Regions from separate parts of the Virgibacillus sp. FSP13 genome, predicted to be linked through region 1. Evidence: a T-box and tRNA genes for the amino acid it is inferred to sense, from the RefSeq annotation. Region 1 holds a T-box; the other holds one or more tRNA genes.
The links. The T-box of region 1 lies ahead of ileS (isoleucine--tRNA ligase). A T-box ahead of a tRNA ligase gene usually reads a tRNA of that ligase, here a tRNA-Ile.
Positions count from the first base shown of each region.

Region 2: it encodes a tRNA-Ile, which carries the amino acid that the T-box ahead of ileS (isoleucine--tRNA ligase) is inferred to sense. The anticodon was not compared.

Region 1 covers NZ_JBSVKG010000004.1:166,116-175,794, reverse strand. Annotated here, with positions in the region: gene pyrR (bifunctional pyr operon transcriptional regulator/uracil phosphoribosyltransferase PyrR) at 1-148, opposite strand, end outside; gene ACW2QC_RS05890 (RluA family pseudouridine synthase) at 316-1,227, opposite strand; gene lspA (signal peptidase II) at 1,224-1,691, opposite strand; gene ileS (isoleucine--tRNA ligase) at 1,794-4,553, opposite strand; T-box leader at 4,638-4,859, opposite strand; gene ACW2QC_RS05875 (DivIVA domain-containing protein) at 4,913-5,416, opposite strand; gene ACW2QC_RS05870 (YlmH family RNA-binding protein) at 5,605-6,381, opposite strand; gene ACW2QC_RS05865 (YggT family protein) at 6,581-6,847, opposite strand; gene ACW2QC_RS05860 (cell division protein SepF) at 6,854-7,288, opposite strand; gene ACW2QC_RS05855 (YggS family pyridoxal phosphate-dependent enzyme) at 7,303-7,977, opposite strand; gene pgeF (peptidoglycan editing factor PgeF) at 8,005-8,814, opposite strand; gene ACW2QC_RS05845 (YlmC/YmxH family sporulation protein) at 8,868-9,140, opposite strand; gene sigG (RNA polymerase sporulation sigma factor SigG) at 9,474-9,679, opposite strand, start outside.
Region 2 covers NZ_JBSVKG010000008.1:41,897-51,575, reverse strand. Annotated here, with positions in the region: gene ACW2QC_RS09030 (ThiF family adenylyltransferase) at 1-164, opposite strand, end outside; gene ACW2QC_RS09025 (5-formyltetrahydrofolate cyclo-ligase) at 178-741, opposite strand; gene rpmG (50S ribosomal protein L33) at 832-981, opposite strand; gene ACW2QC_RS09015 (hypothetical protein) at 1,158-1,502, shown strand; gene ACW2QC_RS09010 (hypothetical protein) at 1,524-2,057, shown strand; gene ACW2QC_RS09005 (peptidoglycan D,D-transpeptidase FtsI family protein) at 2,181-4,247, opposite strand; gene ACW2QC_RS09000 (MFS transporter) at 4,318-5,589, opposite strand; gene sodA (superoxide dismutase SodA) at 5,712-6,323, opposite strand; gene ACW2QC_RS08990 (hypothetical protein) at 7,409-7,642, shown strand; tRNA gene ACW2QC_RS08985 (tRNA-Phe) at 7,749-7,824, opposite strand; tRNA gene ACW2QC_RS08980 (tRNA-Ser) at 7,884-7,976, opposite strand; tRNA gene ACW2QC_RS08975 (tRNA-Ile) at 7,989-8,065, opposite strand; tRNA gene ACW2QC_RS08970 (tRNA-His) at 8,075-8,150, opposite strand; tRNA gene ACW2QC_RS08965 (tRNA-Met) at 8,180-8,253, opposite strand; tRNA gene ACW2QC_RS08960 (tRNA-Asn) at 8,257-8,331, opposite strand; gene ACW2QC_RS08955 (Na/Pi cotransporter family protein) at 8,698-9,679, opposite strand, start outside.

The DNA.
Region 1 (9,679 bases):
ACCGTTTTGTAATAGGAACCCCTCTTGTCTTAATTCCAACCAAAACAAGATTTTCTCCACCTTTATTTTTTTCTACAATTTCATGAGCAATTCGGGTTAACGCCCGGTTAATTGCGGCTTGATCAAGTACTTCAGTCTTTTTTTTCACCTAAACACTCCTATTAAAAAATCCCTATTCTCCATAAGGAAAAAAGGGATTTGGATATACGTAAGTCGATAACGCTTTGTATTCCGTTTCCTTTTTAGCCTCACGGGACCAAATGTTAAAGGATCATTATTTCACTGAATTTATTATTTCAAATTCGTTTCCATCTGTCAATACTTTTTTTCAATTTGTGTTAGCAAATCCTGAAATACTTTTGGCGCGTTTACTTGAAAATACAGCCATTCTTTTGTCCGCGGATGAGTAAACCCTAATATTTTTGCATGTAGTGCCTGTCCATCAATGTTTAATGTTTTTCTTGGACCATATTTAGGATCGCCAACCAACGGATAACCGATGTATTTCATATGGACGCGAATTTGGTGTGTCCTTCCTGTTTCCAATTGACATTCAACATGGGTAAAGTGTTGATAGCGATTCAATACTTTGAAATGTGTAACAGCAGGTTTTCCTTCCTCCACAATTCCCATCTTTTGCCTGTCCTTAGGATCCCTGCCAATTGGAGCATCAATCAAGCCATTTTCATGTTCAATTACCCCATGCACAATTGCCTCGTATTTGCGTTCCACATCTTTTGCCTGAAGTTGTTCGGCGAGCGAAGCATGTGCCAGATCATTTTTTGCAACAACTAATAACCCACTTGTATCTTTATCAATACGATGCACAATGCCCGGCCGCTCCACACCATTTATTCCTGATAAATCACTACATTGATGAAGCAGTGCATTTACAAGTGTTCCACTGGCATGTCCTGCAGATGGATGAACAACCATCCCTCTAGGCTTGTTCACAACGATAACATCATGATCTTCATAAACAATATCAAGTGGAATATCTTCTGGCTTAATCGATAATGGCGCAGTTTCTGGAATAGACCACTTTACTACATCCCCTGGCTGGCACTTAAAATTAGCCTTCACAATCTTATCGTTGACGGTTACCATATCCTGATTTATCCACGTTTGTACTTGTGAACGTGAGTTATCCGGATTAATTTCAGCCAACAGTTTATCAATTCGTATTTTATTTTGCTCTGCTTTTACTTCGTACTGTTGCTTCATCATTTTACTGATCCTTTCTTTTTCTCATCGATAAAAGTCGCAATTAATACTAGGACAACACCTACACATAAAGCTGAATCGGCAACATTGAAGATAGGAAAATCATAGTTAAAAATAATAAAATCAAGAAAATCGACAACCTCTTGACGGAAAACCCGGTCAATAAAGTTCCCAATTGCTCCGCCTAAAATCAGACTAAGTGACAATGCCAACAACTTACTCTCGCGTCCATACTTTTGCATGTAGAAAACTACACCTATGATAACGATAGCAGTGATGACATAAAAAAAGATCATTTGATCCTGTAATATCCCCCATGCTGCACCTTTATTACGATGCGACGTGAAGTAGAAAAAGTCCTTTATAACCGTAATTTGTTCGTACAAATCCATGTTTTTTACAACAATCCACTTTGTCAGCTGATCAATGCCAATGATGACCAGTGCGATAAGGTAGTACCAGTACATGTATGCCTTCCTCCGATTCCTTAGAAAACTATCTCACTTAACATAGTATCATAAAAAATCCCCCTCTGCCTTGTATGAGGAGGATTTTTCTGCCATTTAAATTTATGCAGTTGTATAGTGTTCCTTCACAATATCCGCACAACGCGTGCACAATTCCGGATGGTCGTGATCTTCGCCAACTGTTTCCGAAGCAACCCAGCAGCGTTCACACTTTTCACCAGGATGTCTTTCTACTTTGACATGGACGTAGCGATATTCACTCGCACCTTCAACATTTTCGGCAACGTCAGCTTCCGACACGATCAGCAGCTGATGCAAATACGGAATTTGTTCCAGCACTGCTTTTGTCTGTGCATCTTTGGCAACGATCGTTATTTTTGCCTCAAGTGATTTCCCGATTACTTTTTCATTTCGTGCTTCTTCCAATGCTTTTAAGACGTCATCACGAACCTTCATAAAGTGATCCCATTTTTCCAGTGTTTCCTTATTTTCAAAAACAGTCTTTGGTTTAGGAATGTCAGTTAATTGTACATATTCCGCTTCTGTACCTGAAATGTATTCCCACACTTCCTCTGCTGTATGTGGAATAATTGGTGTTAATAACTGTACAAGACTCGTTAAAATATCATAGTACACCGTTTGGATACTTCGGCGACGGTGGTTATCTGCTGCTTCTATATATAAAATATCTTTAGCAAAATCTAGATAGAATGAGCTTAAATCCACCGCACAGAAATTATGAATCTGATGATAAATCGGTGAAAACTCATAATTATCGTAGCTTTCTTTGACGTTTACGATGACGTTTTGTAAACGATGCAGCATATAGCGATCAACTTCTTCTAAATCTGCATCCTGAACGCGGTCTTTAGCCGGGTCAAAATCAGCAATATTGGCAAGCATAAATCGGAATGTGTTACGGATTTTACGATATGTTTCGGATACCTGTTTCAAAATATCATCCGAGATTCGCACATCTGCCTGATAATCAACAGAAGATACCCATAAACGTAAAATATCAGCACCGAGTTGTTTAAGCACTTTGGAAGGCTGAATAACGTTCCCTAGTGATTTACTCATTTTTCTTCCGTCACCATCAAGTGTAAATCCATGACTAATAATATTTTCGTATGGTGCTTTGCCCGTTACCGCAACAGCAGTTGACAATGATGAGTTGAACCAGCCACGATATTGGTCACTTCCTTCTAAATACACATCTGCCGGTCGTCTGTGATCGTCACGTCCAACTAGCACAGCTTCATGTGATGATCCCGAATCGAACCACACATCCATAATATCTACTTCTTTCGTGAACTTGCCATTAGGGCTATGTTCGGAAGTAAACCCTTCAGGTAACAGTTCTTTAGCATCCCACTCAAACCAGATATTTGATCCATGCTCAGCAAATAATGTAGATACATGTTCAATAGTTTCATCGGTAATGATTGGTTGGTTATCTTCTCCGTAAAATACTGGAATTGGGACACCCCATGTGCGCTGTCTGGAAATACACCAGTCTTCACGATCACGAACCATATTGTAAAGACGTGTTTCACCCCAATTTGGATACCAATTGATCCGTTTGATTTCGTTTAAAATATCTTGACGGAAATCTTTAATCGACGCGAACCACTGTGATGTTGCCCGGAAAATGGTTGGTTTTTTCGTCCGCCAATCATGTGGATAGGAGTGAGTGATAAATTTTAATTTTAATAATGCCCCAACTTCTTCCAATTTTTCAGTAATAGCCTTGTTCGCTGTATCGTAAAACATGCCTTCATATCCCGGAGCTTCATGCGTGAAAACACCTTTTTCATCCACAGGACATAATGCCTCTATTCCATATTCTCTAGATACGTAAAAGTCATCTTCCCCGTGTCCTGGTGCTGTATGGACACAACCGGTACCAGCATCTGTTGTTACATGTTCACCTAACATAATCAGGGAATCGCGATCATAAAACGGATGCTTCGTTACGATTCGATCTGCTTCTTTTCCTTTGAATGTTTTTACAACTTCTGGATTTTCCCAGTCTAATTCTTCAGCAACAGCAGATAACAATTCTTCGGCAACTACAAATTTTTCATCGTTTACCTGAACAACAACATAATCAAATTCGGGATGTAGGCTAATTCCTAAGTTAGCTGGAATTGTCCATGGCGTTGTCGTCCAGATTACAAATTTTTCTCCACCATCTAGCAATCCCTTCCCATCTGTTACATCAAATGCAACATAGATAGATGGCGAACGTTTATCATGATACTCAATTTCTGCTTCAGCCAATGCCGATTCAGAAGAAGGTGACCAATAAACAGGCTTTAGTCCTTTATAGATGTAACCTTTTTTGGCCATTTCGCCAAACACTCGGATTTGTGCAGCCTCATAATCCTTCGTCAACGTTAAATATGGATTATCCCAGTCTCCACGTACACCAAGTTCTTTAAATTGTTCGCGTTGATTATCCACTTGTTTCATAGCATATTCAGCACATTTTTGTCTGAATTCAGCAATTGTTAACTTCTTACGGTCGACCTTTTTCTTTTTTGTTAATGCTGTTTCAATTGGCAAACCATGTGTATCCCAGCCTGGAACATATGGTGCATGATATCCTGCCATTGACTTGTAACGGGTAATAAAATCTTTCAAAATCTTATTTAACGCATGGCCAATGTGTAAATCACCATTTGCATATGGAGGGCCGTCATGAAGGATAAATAATGGTCTGCCTTCCGTCCTTTGCTGGCCTTTTTGATACAAATCAGCTTCTTCCCACTCTTTCCGTCTTACAGGTTCTTTATTCGGTAAGTTCCCACGCATTGGAAACTTTGTCTTTGGCATGAGTAAGGTTTCTTTGTAATCCATCATATATTTCCTCCTAAAATTTTACTATCACTTTGAGATTACTTTCCATTTATAGTGGAATAAAAAAAGTCTTCAACATCCCCAAAAAGGGACGAGAAGACTCGCGGTACCACCCTAATAAATTTAAATACACATTTAAATTCACTCAAGATTCGTAACGTGAATGAACCGTCCATACCTACTAGATAATCGTTCGAATGGATACTCCAGAGTGATCTTCTAAAGGTATTCTGATCAGGCTTCCACCTAATTCCTGACTCGCTAAACAGACTCATACCTTTATACTGTCTCTGTCATCGTTTTTTTCATTTAATTAATCATGTGAAAATTATATGCATAAATCCGATAAACGTCAAGGTTTATGACTTATTTTCTGCCAATTCTAGTTCATCGCCCGTTTCTGTATCTAACAGTTCGTCCCAATCATCGGTACCAATCATGTCTAATTGTGCTTCGATCAACATTTTTAACCTGGTCCGGAATACTTTTGCCTGTTTTTTCAATTCTTCAACATCCATGGAAATACGACGCGATTTGTCTAATGCCTCGTTGATAATTCGATCAGCATTTTTTTCTGCCTCTTTAATAATTAATTTTGATTCCTTTGTCGCATTACCTTTTACTTCCTCCGCAGTCTCTTGTGCAACTAGAATTGACTTATTTAATGTTGTCTCAATATTCGTAAAGTGTCCCAATTTTTCGGTCAACTGTTCCACCTTTTCTTGTAAGTCTTTTTTTTCACGGATTGTCATTTCGTAATCTTTAATTACTTGATCTAAAAATTCATTCACTTCATCTTCATCATATCCACGCCAGCTTCTGGTAAATTCTTTATTATGAATATCTAATGGTGATAATGGCACAAAGGCCACCTCCTTACGAAATATCGTATCGATTAAAGAAAGCACAAACGCCTTTAGCGTAACGTCCCGAATTTGCGTTTACTCGTCCACTAACGAAACTCTTATATACTTTCTACTTTTTAAAAAATAATTGTCCTTTGTTCGTTATAATTCGACATAACTTGAAAAAATCCTGCACGCTTTTTAAATTATTTTAAGATTGCCGTTGTTATTTTCCATTTATCTTTTTTTGTTTGACCATTTATTGTAACCACTTTACTTCTTCCTTTACCACGAACTGAGATAAGGTCCCCAGCTTGTATACTAAATGCTCGTTCTTCAACTATTTTATAGTTTACTTTGACAAGCCCCTTAGAAATAAATTGGGTAGCATCCTTTCTGGATATGTTATAAATTTCTTTTAATACAGCATCTAATCGAAGTGATGAAACGGTGTTATCTGCTTCCTGCCATTGTACGTTATCTTCTAACAAAGCAGATAATGGCTTTTCCGTTAATCTAATGGTTGCCTTCTTAATTGCTGTCAAATTAGTCAAAACATATGGAGCAATATCACTCGCCATCATGATTTGTAATACACCATTTGCGACATGGATATCTCCCAGTTTTTTTCTTTTTATTCCTAACGAAAGAAATGCACCCATAACATCAGGGTGAGATAAAGTAATAAATTTTTTCTGATACGATGCCTGCATTAAGGTAAGCTTGAAATCTTCCTCTTCTATAACATCATAACAAGGAGCGATGATCATCCGCTTCCTCTCCGTATGTAATCCCCCACCGTGTTTATGTAGTCTTACATCATCATGGTTCGTACCAACTACTATTTCCACAATTTGTTGTTCTCTTGGATCTAGGAAATCGGTCAATTTTGGTTGATACGTTGTTTCAACTTGCTCTTTCCATGTTAAAACTTGATCAATAAATGGTTGCTCATCTTTACGAAAATGCTGATAAATATCCATATTTCTCACCCTAAGTACATGTTCAAAAGTCGACAAATTAGAAACAAGAAGATCAAGGCGGCGTAGTCTTGGACCGGGCTTGCACACGAGGTGCTGATTTCTATGTTACCCACAGGACGTGGGTGGGCTTAATAGAAGTTCCTTTATAGTCAACGAAGATACTCGCCGTTTATCATTTGATGACTTTTTGAACATCCTTTTATAAGAAGATTATTTTAAATAACTCAAATAATCCCATCCTTGCTAAATACAAGACAAAAATTGCCACGATTGGTGATAAATCAATCATACCTAAAGGTGGAATGATTTTGCGAAATTGTTCTAAATATGGTTCGGTGATTTTTGCCAAAAACGTCCCAAACGCTGATTCACGTGCACCGGGAAACCATGACATAAAAATATATACAATCAACGCATAACTGTATATGACGATTGCCGTATCTAAAATATTAAATAACTGGATCATATCATCCTACCATCCTTTTTCAAATTCATCTTCTCCTGCAAATATCTCAGAAATTGTTCCTGACACATCAACATTATCTGGTGTACATAAGAATGTTTCCGCACCAAGTTTTTGAATATCGCCATTTACGGCATAAACTGTTCCACTGAGAAAGTCAACAATTCGTTTGGCTTGCGTATGGTCGATTCTTTGTAAATTAATAACAACAGCACGCTTGTTAACAATGTTGTCAGCAATTTCCTGTACTTCATTGTATGATCTTGGTTCACAAAGCACAACTTTGGACGATGGCTGCTGCATACTTTTTAGATTCACAACATTGTTTTTTCGCTGTTGTGTTGATGTCGTTTCAGGCAACTCAATCTCCTCCTGCTCTTCCTCTATATATTCATATTCATCATCCATCGTAAAGAATGTCTTAATTTTATTTTTAATACTCATTATAACCACCTCAATTAGTTTGTCCCCACCAATTTAGAACCGATTCTAATGTGTGTGGCCCCTTCTTCAATCGCTATCTGATAATCATTACTCATTCCCATTGATAAATAGTGGCAAGGTGCTTGTGGAAGATTCTCTTGTTGTATAGCGGTTTTCAACGTTGCTAAATGTCTAAACGTATCCCGCAGTAGCTTCTCATCATTAACATGTGGTGCCATGGTCATTAAACCAACCACACGAATATTTTCATACGTTTGAACATCATTTAAAAAAGGGATAACAGCGTCTGGTGACAACCCATGCTTAGATTCCTCACCACTTACATTTACCTGGACAAAACAATCAATTGGTGCTGTTGTCCGCTTATTTATTTCCTTTGCAAGTGATAGACGGTCCAACGAATGGATAACATCCACTTTATCGATAACATCTTTTACTTTCCTTGACTGAAGGGTACCGATAAAATGCCATGTCGCTTGATCTTGAAAGTGTTCATGTTTTTCCAAAAAACCTTCTAGACGATTTTCGCCAAGATTGTTAATCCCTGCGTTGATTGTTTCTTTTGTTCGCTCTATTGTAACATATTTCGTAACGCCGATTATGGTTATTTCCTCCGGATTACGATTGCTGTTTGCACATGCTTGTCTAATATTCGAGCGAATTTCTTGCAGATTTGCCGATACTGTCATTGTTTCTTTTACTCCTCCCTAGCATCATCACGTAGAATAGCCAATATAGCCTAACATTCTACCAGTTTTCCCATTATCTCTTCTATGTGAAAAAAATAACGAATCATCGCGAAATGTACAATAATTAGTTACATCTATATTATGACGTATAATACCACATTGTAAAAGGATTTCTACATTTAATTGCTTTAAATCCAATAAATAATGACCATTTTCTTGGATAATGGCTGTTTTTTTGCAGATATTTTCTGGTATATGACGAATTACATGCTCATCAACTTCATAAACTTGTTGTGAAATACATGGACCAATCGCAACGAGTAGATTGGCAATATCAACATCAGCGGCTTGTAGTTTGTCTACCATTTTTCCCGCAATTCGCTGAACAGAACCTTTCCAACCAGCATGGGCTATGCCAATATAATTTGTTACAGGATCAAAGAAAAATAACGGCACACAATCGGCAAAAAAAGCAGTACATAATATCCCAGCTTCATTTGTAATCATGCCATCAATCTTTTCTAATGAATCTTGAAACGATATTGCACCCTTCCCCAAATCTTGTTGGTTTATTTCGACAATATCTGTTGAATGGATTTGTTCGCCCGCCACCCAATTGTCAAGTGGAAAGTCCAGTTTTTGTGCTAATTGCTGTCGGTTCTTCATAACATGAGTTTTATCGTCCTCCACATGTAATCCTAGGTTAAACGATTTATATGAATTTTGGCTAACACCGCCCTGTCTCGTTGTAAAACCCACTCGTAATTTTGGATTTAATTTTTGCCATTTCTCTATATGTAATAACGAATTAGTAGCATGCATAAATGTTTCCGTCATGTTTATTGTCCTCCTTAAAAAAACCACTAACTTGTACCATTCTATCATAATTTTTATTCTATGAAATGTTGATCCGGATATAATGACGGTGTTTGCACATTTTTTACTAGGATAACGTCAGAGCCAATTGTTTCAATTTGATTCCAATGAATAATCATTTCATCTGATTTACCGAAAAAGCCTCCCTGCTTATCCTTTACACTTAAAATCAACGAAATAATCTTGCCTGTTTCTGCATCAATTTCCAGATCTGAAAAATGTCCTAATCGTGTTCCATCATCAATCACAATAATTTCCTTTATTTGTAACTCAGATAACTTTACCATATGCTTCACCCACCTTACTAAACTATATGCGAGGATGGGATAGTTTCATGTAAGATTTTCTTATAGAGGATGTTCAAAAAGTCACCAAATGATAAGCGGTGAATCTCTTCGTTGGCTTGTTTCTCCGCTCCTTGGAAAAGAAAATCACTTTTCCATCGTGGGATGTGAATTCGGTGAAGCTTGTCTTGTGATCAAAACTACGCCGCCACGACCTTCTTGCTTCTAATTTCGCGACTTTTGAACACGCACTTATATGCATGAAGGTCCAAATTCAAATCATTTTCAGCAAAAAATAAGCCGCATCACTTTAATGTGATACGGCTTGTTGTTAAGTTATTCAAACATCTGTTTATTCATTTGGTGGATGGCCGCCTTCTCTAAGCGGGAGACTTGTGCTTGAGAAATACCAATTTCATCAGCGACTTCCATTTGTGTTTTTCCTTGAAAAAATCGTTTATTTAGGATCATTTTTTCTCTTGCATTTAATTCATACATTCCTTCTTTCAGGCTAAGTTTATCAACCCATGTGTCATCTTTAT
Region 2 (9,679 bases), on a different contig from region 1:
ACAATCCTAACTTTACCAACTCCGGCCCGTACCAGATGATTACTAATAACCGTTCCTAAGGCACCAACGCCAACTATGAGTACCGTGCTGTCCGCTAACATTTTTTGACCAGCTGCTTGGATAGGTGAAAATAATAACTGACGAGAGTAACGCTCCATATTCATCAACTAGTCCTCCCTACTTGATCAAAGTCTTCTCTGTCATAAGATGATTAACCGGAATATCGAACGACTCAGATGGAAGATGATCAACAACTTGTTGTTCACTTGTTAAAGAAATGGTTTCATTTGGGAAATCATTTAAAAAGCGATCATAATATCCTCCACCAAACCCAATCCGAAATCCATTTTTATCAAACAGTATCCCCGGAACAATTAACAATTCAATTTGCTTTTTTTCCACCCTCAATGTTTCCTCTGGTTTTGGCTCCAATAAACTATAATAAACGGTTTCCAATTGATCATATGTATGAAATTGATAAAAGACAAGCCTCTTTTCTTTTGGTTGGCATTTCGGTACACAAACGGATTTCCCTTGCTTCCATGCAGCTTCAATTATTGGTCTTGTATTCCATTCAAATGCTTGGGATATTGTAATCCCTATCGATGTTGCCTGCTTCCAATAATCTGATGTTATCAAGTTCTCTATTAGCTTGTGTTCAATTATTTGTTTCTGTTCGTTAGACATCTGTTTCAATTGTGCGATCATAGCCTTGCGCATTTGCGATTTATCCAATGTCATACCCCCTACTTAATGAAGTATACCGTATTATTGATTAATCCCAAAAATAAAACCCTCATCAACAATGATAAGGGTTTTATCTTCGTACATTTATTTTGTTTCACGATGTAGAGTATGTTTTTTAAGACGTGGACAATATTTCATAAGCTCTATTCGCTCAGGATTCGTACGCTTGTTTTTAGTAGTAATATAATTACGATCACCAGTTTCTGTACAAGCTAATGTAATGTTTACGCGCATGATTTTTCCCTCCAAACTGTGAGACTTGCTTAATAGCATATAAAATTCACTTCAGACTTAATTATAATAGCAGATCTTTAACAATCAATCAAGGAGCAAATATAAAAAAATACCAGTTTTCTCATTGGCAATTGTATGTTATAACTAATATGGAAGATAAAATGGAGGTATCAAGGATGATTTATGTATTAATTACACTAATAGCAGTGGCTGTAATTTTGTTTGTTTTGACATTTTTTATGAATGATAAATTTGATGATCTGGAAAATCAATTTGAACAGTTTTCCATTTCAACGATGCAGGATACATATCAATTGAAGAAAAAAGTTAAAATCCTCGAGGAAGAGCTACTAACAGAGGATTTTTCAACTGATATCCAACCAACGCGAACAGAAGAAAAGAAACCACTTTTAATTCAAAAGGTCTACAACTTACATCAACAGGGGTATTCAACTGAAGCTATTTCAGAACGCACCGGGTTAAGTAGCAACGATATAAAAGCTATCTTAAACAATAATTAAACTATAAATGAGGAGAAAACCATGAAACAACCTATTCGTTCATTTTCAATCGGACTATTTACAGCTAGTCTGATTTTGTTAATTGTATTTCTGTTTATTGACGACTCTAAAAATAATACAGACGATATAGCCGCTGATGACATGATTGAAGCATTAAAAGAAGATGGTTATCGTGTCTTATCGGAATCAGAATATATATCATTATCGGTCAATGACAACGGCAAAGATACAACGGAAGAAGAAAAGGAAGAGCAACCAGCAACTGAACAAAAAGACAACGAAAAAGCTGAAAAAGAAGAGAATAAAGCAGATGACAATTCAAAAGAAGAAAAGAAAGAAAAAGAAGCTAAAAAAACATACACCATTACCATCAAATCCGGAATGGCATCTTCCGAGATTAGTAATCTATTAGTTGAAAATGATATTATTGATGACGCTGACGAATTCAGTCAGTACTTAGAAAAAGAAGGATATGCTAAAAAAGTTCAGCTTGGGAAATTTAAGGTATCAAGCGATATGAGCAATTATGAAATTGCCGAAGAAATAACGAAATAAGAATCCAGACTATAATAGCTGTTTGCAAGGGTTTTACAACCCTGATGCAAACAGCTTTTTTTCTTCGTCACAAAAAAAGGTCTATAACCCTTTACTAGAGTAATAGACCCCATGCATTTTTATTTAGTCATCTTTTGTATCTTCTTTATGCTCCTCTTTTAAGTCAAAATACGAATCAAAAATACGTTCACCAATCTTATTATTAATATGCTCCCCTATACCAGTATTCGGCACAACAATCGCAAATGCTACTTCAGGATCATCATATGGGGCATACCCAACAAGTGTTAAGTTCTCGGTATAATCACCATCAGCTGTGTTCTCTGCAGTACCCGTTTTTCCCGCTGGATTGTAGTCTTTCCCAGCAAATTCAGTATACGCAGTCCCGCCTGGTGTTTGATATGCTCGGCGGAATCCCTCTTGAACACGATCGATATATTTTTGATCCATTTGAATTCGGTTTAGTACTTCTGTATTCTCACTTTTCAATACAGGACCTAATCGATCTTCAGACGGTGCAGGTGTGCGAATTTCCTTCAAGAAATGCGGGCGAACACGATAACCATCATTTGCAATCGTTGATACATATTGTGCTAACTGCATGGTTGTGAATGTATCATACTGTCCAATCGCAAAGTCAAGTAAATTACCTGCATTTGGATTTTCTCCTTTAAACCCTGTCTCCTCATAAGGGAAATCAATCCCTGTTGATGTACCAAGTCCAAATTGACTAAAATAATTTCGCATTCTTTCAAATGGTTTTGACTCCCAATCAAACTGTAAATTTTCACCTTTCACATAATGGAAGTCACCACCCATACGCATTGCGATGTAAAACATATAGACGTTTGATGATTCTTGTAAGGCGGTAATATCGTTTACAGGTCCTAGGTCTTTCCAAGAACTTTTTGGGTCGTCACCAGCAATTTGAATTTCTCTGTCATTAAATGTTTGGCCAGGAATTATTACACCTGATTGAAAACCGGATAGGACGGTTGCACCTTTTACCGCTGATCCTGGACGGTGTACTTCATACAACGTTTTTAATGCTGCATTTGAAAACTCATGTTCTTCACGATCATAATGCTGTCCAGATACAGCTAACAGTTCTCCTGTTTTCGGCTTCATGACGACAGCCATAGCATCTTCCATGTGACGATTATCGTATGGATACTTATTTATCGTTTTCTTAAGCTCTTCACGAATAATTTTATCAACTCGTTTTTGTAGATCCATATCAATGGTTAATACTAAATCTTTTCCCCGCTGACCCTCTACAGCGACCTTCGTATCAACAACTTTTCCAGCCTTATTTGTTGTATATTCGATCTGCTCTTTTCTGCCTCTTAAGACGGATTCATATTGCTCTTCCAGTCCGCTTCTTCCAACACGATCATTCGGACTGTATCCACGTGTCAGGTAATAGTCTTCTTTTTCCTGTAAAATCCCTTGTGATTGCGAGGTTATTGTACCAAGTAAATTGCTGAATGTTTCATCATAAGGGTATTCTCGATTCCAGTCGGTTGTCGCATTAATTCCGTCGAGTTCACTTAAATGTTCAGCAACTCTAGCGTATTCTTCTGGCGTGACATTTTCATTTTTTACAATTTGGGGAGTTAGGGTTAATGCCTTATCTAATTCTTTTTTGATGAGAATAACTTCCAATTGTTCTTCCGTAAGGTCATTAACCTCTTCTTTTTTTATTCGTTTTAATATCGTCTTATACTGTTTTGCTGGTTCCATGTCTTCAGCTTCTTGTTTACTTAATCGCTTTTTCGCTTCTTCTTCATGGTTTAAATACCAGTATTCCTTCTTATCCCGTAATGTTATAGTATCTAATTTTTCTTCTTTATTCTTTTCGTTATACATAGAAATATACGTTGACAGCTTTTCTGCTACATCTAACCGGTCTTTTGCTTGTACTCCTTTTGGCGGTGTATAGGTGATGGAATACAATGGTTTATTGTCCACAATTACATTATGGTAACGGTCATAGATTTTCCCACGAGGTACTGGTATTTTTGTGGTATCCTTAATTGTCCGATCAATTTCTTCTTGGAAGCTTTCCCCGTTTAAAATTTGAACCACACCCAATTGAAGAATCAGGACAGAAAACATTAAAAATACAACAAAAAATAATATATTCAAACGAAAGGGAAGCTGTCGTTTTTTCTTTTTTTTCTTTACCATTTTCCTCCCCCATTTTTCTGTAAACATTTCCTCTTATTATATCATCTTTTGAAGCAGAATCTAACATGTTTTAACGATTTTTTTCATCTGTCAGCTGCTCTTTTATCGGAACTTCTTTTTTACGGGAACTACCTAAGTAAATATCCTTAACGAAAAAATAAATAAACAAATGTCCCGTGCCTAATACGACCAAAAGTATCGGTATAATTTTTTCTGCCGGAAACAGCGAAACGGTGATAAGAAAGATCGAAATTGATGCAACTCGACCAATATTGACAAAGAGTTCACGAACAACAATATATTCTACCCGTAAGTCCTTTGCCTTCCATGCCTTGCCAATCACATCATATGTTAACGAAGCATATGGGACATTGATTATTGGATAAGCAATACCGATTACAACGGCATAGATGATCAGGTTCACATAACTGATCTTGAACAGAATAATGTATATCGAAAAGTAAAGAATTACCCCTCCAAGCAAGATTGCCTTCTTTCGCAATGAAGGTTTAATGTATTTTGTGGCGATAAAATAAAATACAAAAGACAACCCAGATAGACACAAATTAAACATACCTAAAGAAAATTCACTTTTGGTAACGAGGAACACCCAAATGGAAATAACGAACAAAAATATCCCTTCACGTAAACCTTGGAATACATGAGCATGTAAAATTTTTCGCCAATTTTTATTGTGATGACGTTCAATAAAAATCCTTTTAAAATGAAAATCTCCTTCTGCTTGTCGGCGTTTTAATGCGAAACTGCAAGCAACTGCACAAATAAATAATATAAACGAAATCGTGAATATAGTCGTATATCCAACATTGGCGGTCATTTTCGCAATAATAAAACCAGCTAATACAGGACCGACCATTCCACCAAACGATTGCAAAACCCCTAGAAATCCATTAAAGAAATCCCGTGTTTCCGGTTCAGTGATCTCAAAGGTTAATACATTATAGGCAAGCCAGTAAAACCCATAACCAATACCAAGTACGCTTCCTAACAAAAAGTTGTAAGTGGAGGCTTTTTCAGCAATGATTAAAACACTCAAAAAAAATAGAGATAAAAAAATTACCCCCAAACGTAAAACGATAACACGATCAATCTTTTTCGCTATTCGCCCAGCAAGGATAAACATGACTGGTTGGAACAAATAAATACCCAAGTTATACATGGCGATTGTGATATAATCCCCGGATTGTTTCCAAAGGTAAATGTTGACAAAAGTGTTGGAAAGAAAAATCCCTAAAGAATAGAGTCCTCCAATCACCAATAAAAAGATTAAATCCCGATTTATATCTACTTTTCCTGTTATGTTTTCTAGACTTTTTAGCATGATTTTAAGCTCCTTTTGTATATCTAATAGTTTGAGCAAATCATCATCAGATATGCAAAAGGATTACCAATGAAAACATAAAAAAACGCGGGAAACATTGATCCCGCGTTTTTTATGTTTATTTATTTAGCTTCATTATAATTTTTTGCTACTTCATCCCAGTTAACAACGTTCCAGAATGCTGAAACATATTCAGGACGTTTGTTTTGATATTTAAGATAATAAGCATGCTCCCAAACATCAAGGCCTAGAATAGGTGTTTTACCTTCCATTAAAGGTGAATCTTGGTTAGGCGTGCTTGTAACTTCAAGTGCACCATTATTAACAACTAACCATGCCCATCCAGATCCGAAACGACCTTTTGCAGCTGTTTCAAATTCTTCCTTAAACTTATCAAGGCTACCAAATGTACCATTTATTTTGTCAGCTAATTCACCTGATGGTTCGCCACCACCATTTGGTGATAATACTTTCCAGAATAAGCTATGGTTCGCATGGCCACCACCATTATTACGTACAGCAGTGCGAATATTTTCAGGTACAGCATCTAGGTTGCTTACAAGATCTTCTAGTGATTTATCTTGAAGATCAGCTTGTCCTTCAAGTGCACCATTAAGTTTTGTAACATAAGTATTATGATGCTTCGTATGATGGATGTTCATTGTTTCCTTATCAATTGTTGGTTCTAAAGCATCGTATGCATAAGGTAATTCTGGTAATTCAAATTTAGCCATTACTAAACGTCCTCCTTCATAATTATGTTAAAAAAGGATAGAATATTCACCCTTTTAATGCAAGATTATCAAAGCTTTATCGTACATGCAAATTATATGCATATTTTTACAATACAATCGTGATAATCAACTTGATCACATATTAAATAATACCCGATTGAAAAAAAATAAAACATCCGAATGAAAAACTTTGATCTCCTTGTTGCTTCGATCATTGGAAAACCTATGTATATTTTAACTCAACTTTCGCACCAATAAAATAATATCAAACAGTTAGCTGGGGCAAACTTGGAACGTTTCTAATAATTGCCTTGATAACCTTGGTAAACATAAAGACTGTTTTCTAAAAGATTGGGACTGCGATTATTCGCCCCTTTGAAAGCATTTGTTGTTTTATATAAAAAATGCGAGGTAACTAAGAAATTGCTCCCTCGCCGTTCCGGAAATACACTGGTATTGCATTTACTACCATTGACTGTAGTAGTACGTGTCCTACCAAGCCACATTCTATCGCTTCACTAGTCCGGGTGAGTGGAGGGTGGTGACTCCTCGAAAAAGAAAAGCACTTTTTCTTCGTGCGATGTATCGCTGACGAAGCCTTCCTTGTCCTGCGGGAACAGCACGTGTCCGAAGACCCCGGAGTGGTTTTCTCGAGGCAGGTTAAATACGCGACGTCCTGTCGCAACACCTGCACTAGCACGTCCTGTGCGTCGAAGGCTGAGGCCGTGCCCGCGGAAAGCATCCACCCGGAACGATCCCGGACGGCAGGAAATGCGCGTACTTATAGAAAAAGAGCCCAGCAGTCGCAGTTTGTTTAAATGCGATTGATCCAAAGTCAACTTAAGCAGTGAATCTTCATCCTTCCTCATTTTATCAAGGCCTATTTGTCCATTTGAAGCTGCAAAAGTTGAGTTTTAACTAATAAAAGCGATTATTGGTTCTTTTAACCAGTTTATCCTATAATGGAATGATAATGAATGCAAAACAAAAACCTGCTAAGATGGTCTACTATAGCATGGAAATTGAATAGGAAAAAGCCTTAGACCAACTTTTTCCCTATAAATATATAAAGAGGAGTTTTTACCGTGTTAATAAAAAATGCTGGTACGCTCAGCCAGAAATATTTCCAATCCTACTTTCAATTAACGATGAATTCTCAACATTGTAATGCTGACCAAGCTAAGAAAATTATCTTTGACCGTTTTTTTGATGGTAATACAAAAAAACTTGGTGTCACTTCATACCAAAATTTCATAAATGCGTATAAACAGAGTAAAAAACCACACCTAGAATTTCGGATGAATAATCATAACATTTGAGTGTTAAGTTGTTGTATTTTAAGCAGAGAATATAACTATTTGCTAAAATTTATAAATAAAAAAACAAGCATCAAGTAGCTTGTTAGTAATATTATTAATTATAAAATGGTGGCTCCGGACGGAATCGAACCGCCGACACACGGATTTTCAGTCCGTTGCTCTACCGACTGAGCTACAAAGCCATATGATTTTTTAAATATTATATTATCCTCGTATTTCATCTCTGGCATTAAAATATGTATGGAGGAGGTAGAGGGATTCGAACCCCCGCGCGGTTTGACCCGCCTGTCGGTTTTCAAGACCGATCCCTTCAGCCAGACTTGGGTATACCTCCGTAAGCTTTTTATGGTGGACCCTGCAGGATTCGAACCTGCGACCGATCGGTTATGAGCCGATAGCTCTAACCAACTGAGCTAAGGGTCCTAAAATTTATGGGGCGACCGGTGGGGATCGAACCCACGGATGCCGGAGCCACAATCCGGTGCGTTAACCACTTCGCCACGACCGCCATTTAGGCTTTTTGTTTTATAACTATAGTAGCGGCGGAGGGGATCGAACCCCCGACCTCACGGGTATGAACCGTACGCTCTCGCCAGCTGAGCTACACCGCCATATGGCTCCACAGGTAGGATTCGAACCTACGACCGATCGGTTAACAGCCGATAGCTCTACCACTGAGCTACTGTGGAATTATCTAATATAGTATTTCATTGTAGAACAATCCAACAAGGATGTGTTCGTCATGTTGCAAGTTTCATCAGGAGGTAAACACTCCCTCGCATGACCTACTTTGAAGTAATTCAAGGATGTTACGGTCAAGCTACTGTGGAATTATCTAACAAATCCCTGTCGTTTTTTATCAGCGACGAATAATAATTTACCATATCCGACAGAATCTGTCAATCATTCGATCAAAACTTTTTTCAAAATATCTTATGTAACTCGTTGTTACTTTTAACGGAAACAACAATAAATACTATAGCATTTTCATTTATAGTTTTCAATACAAATCTTAAAAATTTTTATTTGGCAGGGATATTCCCTGCCAAACTTCGCTACGATTCACCAAGAACCTCTTCCGCAATATTCACAGCATGATCGCCGATTCGTTCTAAATTACTAATAATATCAACAAACACAATACCTGCCGATCCATTACACAAACCTTCATTCATGCGAATAATGTGCTTTTTGCGATACTTTCGTTCCATTTTATCGATTTGATCTTCTTTTTGCGCAACAGCTAACGCTTCTTGCCGATCCATTTGATCAAGTGCTTTAACAGCTTGCTTAACCGTTAAAATCGTTAAATCAAACATATTGTTCAGATCTTCTTTGGCTTGATCCGTTAACTCGACTTTATTTGAAATCTTATAATCAATTAATTCTATAATATTCTCGAAATGATCGCCAATCCGTTCAATATCACGTACTGAATCCATTAATGCAGTATGCTTGGCACTTTCTAGTTCTGATAACGAACCAGATGATACTTCCACAAGATAATCGGTAATTTTGCGATCCAAATTATTCAATGCACCTTCCACTTGCATCGCCATTTCCGAATGTTTTTGCTGTTGTGTAAACAAGTACTGATTCGTTTCTTCTAACCCGATACAAGCATACTCTCCCATGCGAATAACCTCTGCCTTTGCCTGTTCAAGCGCGAGTGCAGATGATTGCTGAATAAATATAGGATCTAAGTGCTTTGGTTTATATTCAATTGTAACGTCCTCACCAGGAATTATTTTCGTCACAATCCACGCTAATCCAGCAATAAATGGAAATTGAAGTACCGTATTGGCAATGTTAAAACTACCATGTGCGAAAGCTAATGTCATTTCCGGATTCAAATGAAACTGTCCTTGTAAATAATAAACAAAGTGAGTAAATAAATCCAATCCAACAATAAATATTGCTGCACCTACTAAATTAAAAATCACGTGTGTAAAAGCTGCACGTTTAGCCGCGACACTTGCACCAATCGATGCTAATATCGCTGTAATTGTTGTTCCAATATTGTCACCAAAAAGGACA